Linked DNA regions of Variovorax paradoxus. Each later gene encodes a partner of the first gene's protein in a complex. Links are inferred from orthologs where the notes say so. Each region holds a gene or a part of one and is shown in the gene's direction. Other genes may lie near its edges.

Evidence for each region.
Region 2: the proteins of mrdA (region 1) and rodA are in contact, whole or in part, in a crystal structure (PDB 6PL5), measured with the Thermus thermophilus proteins. The link is inferred for Variovorax paradoxus from one-to-one orthologs. Residues at the interface, in WP_223903432.1 of Thermus thermophilus: Arg4, Ile5, His6, Leu8, Ala9, Phe12, Ala15, Leu16, Leu19, Gly20, Arg22, Ala23, Trp24, Leu26, Gln27, Val28, Tyr31, Tyr34, Leu36, Leu43, Thr45, Asp47, Lys156, Gln157, Gly158, Ser160, Val184, Leu201, Glu202; in WP_223903423.1 of Thermus thermophilus: Phe161, Val165, Phe168, Val169, Leu172, Pro198, Tyr199, Glu202, Tyr211, Arg212, Asp213, Gln220, Val221, Gln223, Ser224, Ile226, Ala227, Ile228, Gly229, Ser230, Gly266, Phe267, Val270, Leu274, Tyr277, Gly278, Leu281, Phe285, Leu289, Arg297.

Annotation. Positions count from the first base shown.
Region 1 is NZ_CP046622.1:312,891-316,118, forward strand. The notes cover bases 305-3,221. They hold mrdA (penicillin-binding protein 2), read left to right. Parts: upstream 305-737; coding sequence 738-2,705; downstream 2,706-3,221. Other genes in these bases: mreD (rod shape-determining protein MreD), read left to right, coding at 305-673; fahA (fumarylacetoacetase), read right to left, coding at 2,745-3,221. Also shown: rod shape-determining protein MreC, read left to right, coding at 1-155; more of mreD, read left to right, coding at 152-304; more of fahA, read right to left, coding at 3,222-3,228. UniProt on the Escherichia coli protein: Catalyzes cross-linking of the peptidoglycan cell wall. Responsible for the determination of the rod shape of the cell. Is probably required for lateral peptidoglycan synthesis and maintenance of the correct diameter during lateral and centripetal growth.
Region 2 is NZ_CP046622.1:960,809-964,060, forward strand. The notes cover bases 190-3,130. They hold rodA (rod shape-determining protein RodA), read left to right. Parts: upstream 190-1,053; coding sequence 1,054-2,208; downstream 2,209-3,130. Other genes in these bases: GOQ09_RS04445 (sensor histidine kinase), read left to right, coding at 190-1,022; tldD (metalloprotease TldD), read left to right, coding at 2,292-3,130. Outside these bases: more of GOQ09_RS04445, read left to right, coding at 1-189; more of tldD, read left to right, coding at 3,131-3,252. UniProt on the Escherichia coli protein: Peptidoglycan polymerase that is essential for cell wall elongation. Also required for the maintenance of the rod cell shape. Functions probably in conjunction with the penicillin-binding protein 2 (mrdA).

The DNA of each region.
Region 1 (3,228 bases):
ACTGCGTTCCGCTGGCCCGCGTGACGGCAGCGCGCTACGTGCTGGTGCTGGCGCCCACGGGGGCGCCCGCGGCACCGCCCGCGCCGGCCGCCCCCGCGCGCGGCAAGAAGCCCGAGCCCAAGGCAGACAAGAAAGCCGCGGAGCGCGCCCGATGATCAAACGCCCCGGCCAACAGCAGCTGCTGCTGCCCGTCAGCCCGCTTTTCATGTGGTCGAGTCTGGTGGTGGCGCTGCTCATCAACATGATTCCGATTGGGCGCGCCGCCTGGATGCCCGACCTGCTCGCGCTGGCCATCGTGTTCTGGGGCGTGCACCAGCCGATGCGCGTAGGCATTGGCGCGGCCTTCGTCTTCGGGCTGTGCATGGACGTGCACCAGGCGTCCATGCTGGGCCAGCATGCGCTGTCCTACACCACGCTGGGCTTCTTCGCGATCACCATTCACCGGCGCCTGCTCTGGTACCCGGTGGCTTCGCAGGCGCTGCAGGTGCTGCCGCTTTTTGCGCTCTCGCAATTCATCGAGGTGGTGACGCGCATGATCGGCGGCGGCATTTTTCCGGGCTGGTGGGTGCTGGCCTCCCCGGTCATCGAGGCCGCGCTGTGGCCGTTGGCAACGGCGCTGCTGCTGGCGCCCCAGCGCCGCACGCCGGAACCCGACGAGAACCGCCCGCTCTAAGCCGGGCAGTCCACCTTCCTATGCATTTGCCAACGCACTTGCACGCGCCTAAGCTCACGCCGCCATGACCGAAATCCGCAACGTTGCCGCCGACCTCGCGCGCTTCAAGCGCCGCGTGATCGTGATCGGCATGGTGGTGCTCTTCGCCTTCGGGCTGCTGGGCTCGCGGCTGTTCTACCTGCAGGTGGTGCGGCATGACGACCTCGCCGAGCAGGCCGAGAGCAACCGTACGGCCATCGTGCCGGTGGTGCCGAACCGCGGGCTCATCCTCGACCGCAACGGCATCGTGCTGGCCTCCAACTACTCCGCCTACACGCTGGAGATCACGCCTTCCAAGGTGGGCGACGTCGAAGAGACCATCGACGCGCTGACCCAGGTGCTCGAGGTTTCGCCGCGCGACCGCCGCCGCTTCAAGCGCCTGCGCGAAGACTCTCGCAGCTTCGACTCCATTCCGATCCGCACCCGCCTGAACGACGAAGAAGTGGCCCGTTTCGCGGCGCAGCGCTACCGCTTCCCGGGCGTGGAAATCAAGGCGCGGCTGTTCCGCAACTATCCGCATGGCGAGGTCGCCTCGCACGTGCTCGGCTACATCGGCCGCATCAACCAGCGCGAGAAGACCGCGATGGAAGACTGGGCCGAGGAAGACCAGGCCAACTACAAGGGCACCGACTACATCGGCAAGCTCGGCATCGAGCAAAGCTACGAAAAAACACTGCACGGCCATACCGGCGTCGAGCAGATGGAAACCTCGGCCGGCGGCCGCGCGGTGCGCCGGCTTGCGAGCCATCCGGCCACGCCAGGCAACACCGTGATGCTGTCGCTCGACATCAAGCTGCAGAAGCTGGTCGAAGACATGTTCGGCGACCGCCGCGGCGCGCTGGTGGCCATCGACCCCAAGACCGGCGAGGTGCTGGCCTTCGTGAGCAAGCCGACCTTCGACCCCAACCTCTTCGTCGAAGGCATCGACACCGAAAGCTGGAAAGAGCTCAGCGAATCGCTCGACAAGCCGCTGCTCAACCGGGCGCTGCGTGGCACCTATCCGCCCGGCTCGACCTACAAGCCCTTCATGGCGCTGGCTGCATTGCAAACCGGCAAGCGCGGCCCGAACGTGGTAGTGAACGACCCCGGGTATTTCAACTTTGGCGGCCACCGCTTCGGCAGCCCCGAAGGCAACATCGGCGGCGTCGACATGCGGCGCTCGATCCAGCTGTCGAGCAACATCTATTACTACTCGCTGGCCAACGAGATGGGCGTGGACCTGATCCACGACTTCATGAAGCCGCTGGGTTTCGGCCAGATCACCGGCATCGACCTGGGCGGCGAGGTGCGCGGCGTGCTGCCCAGCACCGAGTGGAAACGCAACGCATACAAGCGGCCCGAGCAGAAGAAGTGGTACGCGGGCGAAACCATTTCGCTGGGCATTGGCCAGGGCTACAACACCTTCACCATGCTGCAGCTCGCGCAGGCCACGGCCATCGTGGCCGACGGCGGCATGAAGCGCAAGCCGCACGTTGCTCTCGCCACGCGCAACACGGTTAGCGGCGAAGTGGCCCCGCTGCCGCAACCGCCCGCGGAGAACCTCGGCTATACGCCGGCCAACATCGCGGTGATCCGCGAAGGACTGACCAGCGTGGTCACCAGCGGAACCGCGCGCGGGGTGTTCGCCGGCGCGGGCTACCAGGCGGCCGGCAAGACGGGTACGGCGCAGGCCGTGACCCAGGCGCAGAACACCAAGTACAACGCCCGCGCGCTCGAAGAGCACCAGCGCGATCACGCGCTGTTCATGGCGTTTGCGCCTGTCAACAACCCGAAGATCGCCCTGGCAGTGATCGTCGAGAACGCCGGTTGGGGCGCGGGCGCCGCGGCACCCATTGCGCGCCGCGTGTTCGACTACGTGTTGATGGACCAGTACCCGAGCGAGGCCGACATGGCTGCCATCAGGATCGGCAAGGCCGGCGCCCCGATCGGCAAGCCGCGCGTGGCGAGTGAAGTGGCTTGGCCAGTGGCTGGCACTGCTGCCACCGCGCCCTGACGGTTTTTCTCCTCTCCCAGAGGGAGAGGGGACAACACCCTAAGCCGCTGCCACCGTGCCGCTGACTTCACCCAGCCCGATTCGCACCGCACCCTCCCGCTCGCAGTAGCCGCGCATGACCAGCGTGTCGCCGTCTTCAAGGAACGTGCGTTTCTCGCCATTGGGCAGCGTGATCGGCTGCTTGCCGCCGAGCGTCAGCTCCATCAGCGAGCCGGCTTCGTCGGGCTTGGGGCCCGAGAGCGTGCCGGAGCCCAGCAGGTCGCCCGGCTGCAGGTTGCAGCCGTTCACCGTGTGGTGTGCAACGAGCTGCGCGGCCGTCCAGTAGGCGGCTTCGGTGGTGTTGCCGCGCGTGAGCCGTGTGGGCGCTTCACCTGCGGCGCGCATCTTCGCGGTCTGCAGCAGCACTTCGAGCGTGATGTCGAGCGCGCCGCTTTCGCGGTTCGAGGGCGCATCGAGGTAAGGCAGCGGTTGCGGGTCTCCCGCGGGCCGCTCGAACCTGGCGCGGAACGGCGCCAGCGCTTCC
Region 2 (3,252 bases), 650 kb from region 1 along the record:
ACAGGCCCCGCATGCGCTGGCTGCGGTGGCCAATGGCGGCAGTGGTCGCCGGAACGATCGCCGCGAGCTCGATGGCGCTGTTCCGCGAGGAGCCGTACTGGCTTACCGGCTGGCTTGCGGCGGAGATCGTGTTCATCGCACTGTTCGTCTGCGCCTTCGTGGTGGCGACTGTGCGGCGGCCCAACCTGGGGCGCCTGCTGGTGGCGGCCGCCGCGCTGGCAACGCTGGGGTTCGGCATCCGGGACTGGCTGGTGATCCGCCTGAGCGATGCCTACGGCGAAACCACCTGGGTGCGCTATTCCTCCGTGTTCTTCGGTATTGCGCTGCTGCTGATCGTGCTGCGGCGCTTCCGCGCCGCCAGCATCGAAGCGCGCGGCTCGGTGGCGGCACTCGCCCAGCGGGTGGCGCAGCGCGAACGCGAGCTCGCATCGACCTTCGCGGCGCTGGAGCAGGTGGCGCGCGACCAGGCCCGAACCCATGAGCGCGAACGCATCCTGCGCGACATGCACGACGGCGTGGGCTCGCACATCAGCTCGGCCATCCGGCAGCTGCAGTCGGGCCAGGCCAGCTCCGAGGAACTGCTGCGCACACTGCGCGACTCCCTCGACCAGCTCAAGCTCTCGATCGACTCCATCCACCTGCCGCCGGGCGACGTGGGCGCGCTGCTGGCGGCGCTGCGCTACCGGCTGGAACCGCGCCTGGCGGCCGCGGGCATCCAGCTGGAGTGGGGCGTGGAAGAGGTGCCGACGGTAAAGGGGCTCGACGCGCAAGGCATGCGGCAATTGCAGTTCCTGCTGTTCGAGGCGGTTTCCAACGTGATGCAGCACGCCCAGGCAAAGACGCTGCGGATCGAGTCGCAAGCGCAGGCCGGAAGGGTGCAGTTGCGTGTGATCGACGACGGCCGGGGTTTCGACGCGTCCCAGGTGCCGCGGGCACTCACGGAGCGCGCCGGCGCAGTCGGCGCCCGGCTGGCGGTCGAAAGCCGACCGGGACGCACGGTCGTTCAGTTCGAATTCGACTGACGGGGCGTGCCGGGCGCGGATAATCCAGCCCATGTCCGCCGTGTTCAATCAGCCCTCCCTGGCGCGCCGCGTCGCGCCCATCTTCCAGGGGTTCGACGGCTTTCTGGCTTTCGCCGTGCTGTTGCTGGCCTTCGCCGGGTTGCTGACCATGTATTCGTCGGGCTACGACCACGGCTCGCGTTTTTCCGACCATGGCCGCAACATGCTGCTGGCGGGCTTCATCATGTTCGTGGTGGCCCAGGTGCCGCCGCAGCGGCTGATGATGTTTGCGGTGCCGGTGTATGTGACCGGGGTGGCGCTGTTGATTGCGGTTGCGCTCTTCGGAATCACGAAGAAGGGGGCCACGCGCTGGATCAACCTCGGCGTGGTGATCCAGCCGAGCGAAATCTTGAAAATTGCGATGCCGCTGATGCTGGCCTGGTGGTTCCAGCGCCGCGAGGGCCAGTTGCGGCCGCTCGATTTCGTGGTGGCTACGGTGCTGCTGGCCATTCCGGTCGGGCTCATCATGAAGCAGCCCGACCTGGGCACTTCGCTGCTGGTGCTCGCTGCCGGCCTCGCGGTGATCTTTTTTGCCGGGCTGCCGTGGAAGCTCATCGTGCCGCCGGTGGTGATCGGCGCCGTGGCAATCACGCTGATCGTGAGCTTCGAGTCGCGGCTGTGCGCGGAGGGCGTCGACTGGCGGGTGCTGCATGACTACCAGAAGCAGCGCGTGTGCACGCTGCTCGACCCGAGCAAGGATCCGCTGGGCAAGGGGTTCCACATCATCCAGGGGATGATCGCCATTGGTTCGGGCGGCGTGGGCGGCAAGGGGTTCATGCAGGGCACGCAGACGCATCTCGAATTCATTCCCGAGCGCACCACCGACTTCATCTTTGCCGCTTATTCCGAGGAATTCGGCCTGGTGGGCAATTTGGCCCTGATTGCGGCTTTCATCCTGTTGATCTTCCGCGGGCTGGCCATTGCGACCAACGCCACCACGCTGTTCTCTCGGCTCCTGGCCGGGGCGGTAACGATGATTTTCTTCACCTACGCCTTCGTCAACATGGGCATGGTGAGCGGCATCCTGCCGGTGGTGGGCGTGCCGCTGCCGTTCATCAGCTACGGCGGTACCGCCATGGTCACGCTGGGGCTGGGGCTTGGCATTCTGATGTCGATCGCCCGGGCCAGGAAGCTCTCCCAAAACTAGGCGCGCAGCCTTGGCCCCGGTTGGGGCAAGGCGAAGCGCCGCCGGGCGCGCGCGGCAAGGGGGCGAGCCCTAGAATCCACTTCATGATCTCTCGCGAACCCACCATCGAGCGCCTTGCCACGGCGCAACAGCTCCTGCTCACGCCGTTCGGCCTCGACGAATCGCACCTGAGCAAGGCCCTGGCCGAGATCACCGCCCACAAGGTGGACGATGCCGACTTGTACTTCCAGTACACGCGCAGCGAGGGCTGGAGCCTCGAGGAAGGCATCGTCAAGACCGGCAGCTTCAGCATCGACCAGGGTGTCGGCGTGCGCGCGGTCAGCGGCGAGAAGACCGCCTTCGCCTATTCAGACGATATTTCCGAGGCGTCGCTGCTCGATGCGGCCCGCACGGTCCGCTCGATTTCTTCCGCCGGCCGCACCGGCCGCGTGAAGACGCCGGCGCGCAAGATTGCGTCGAGCCGTTCGCTCTACAACGGCGTCGATCCCATTTCGACGCTCGATAGCGCGGCCAAGGTCCAACTGCTCGAGCGGGTCGAAAAGCTCGCACGCTCGCGCGATCCGCGCGTGGCGCAGGTCATGGCCGGTTTGGCGAGCGAGTACGACGTGGTGCTGGTGGCGCGCGCCGACGGCACGCTGGCAGCCGACGTACGGCCGCTGGTGCGCCTGTCGGTGACCGTGATCGCCGAGCAGAACGGCCGCCGCGAGGTTGGCTCCGGCGGCGGTGGCGGGCGCTTCGGGCTGGCCTATTTCACCGACGAGCAGATGGCCGAATACGTCGACCAAGCCGTGAAGGCTGCGCTGACCAACCTCGACGCCCGTCCGGCGCCCGCTGGCGAGATGACGGTCGTGCTCGGCTCCGGCTGGCCCGGCATCCTGCTGCACGAGGCCATCGGCCACGGGCTGGAAGGCGATTTCAACCGCAAGGGCTCGAGCGCATTCTCGGGCCGCATCGGCCAGCGCGTGGCGGCCAAGGGCGTGACGGTGCTGGACGACGGCACCATTGCCGACCGCCGCGGCTCGCTCAACGTGGACGACGAGGGCA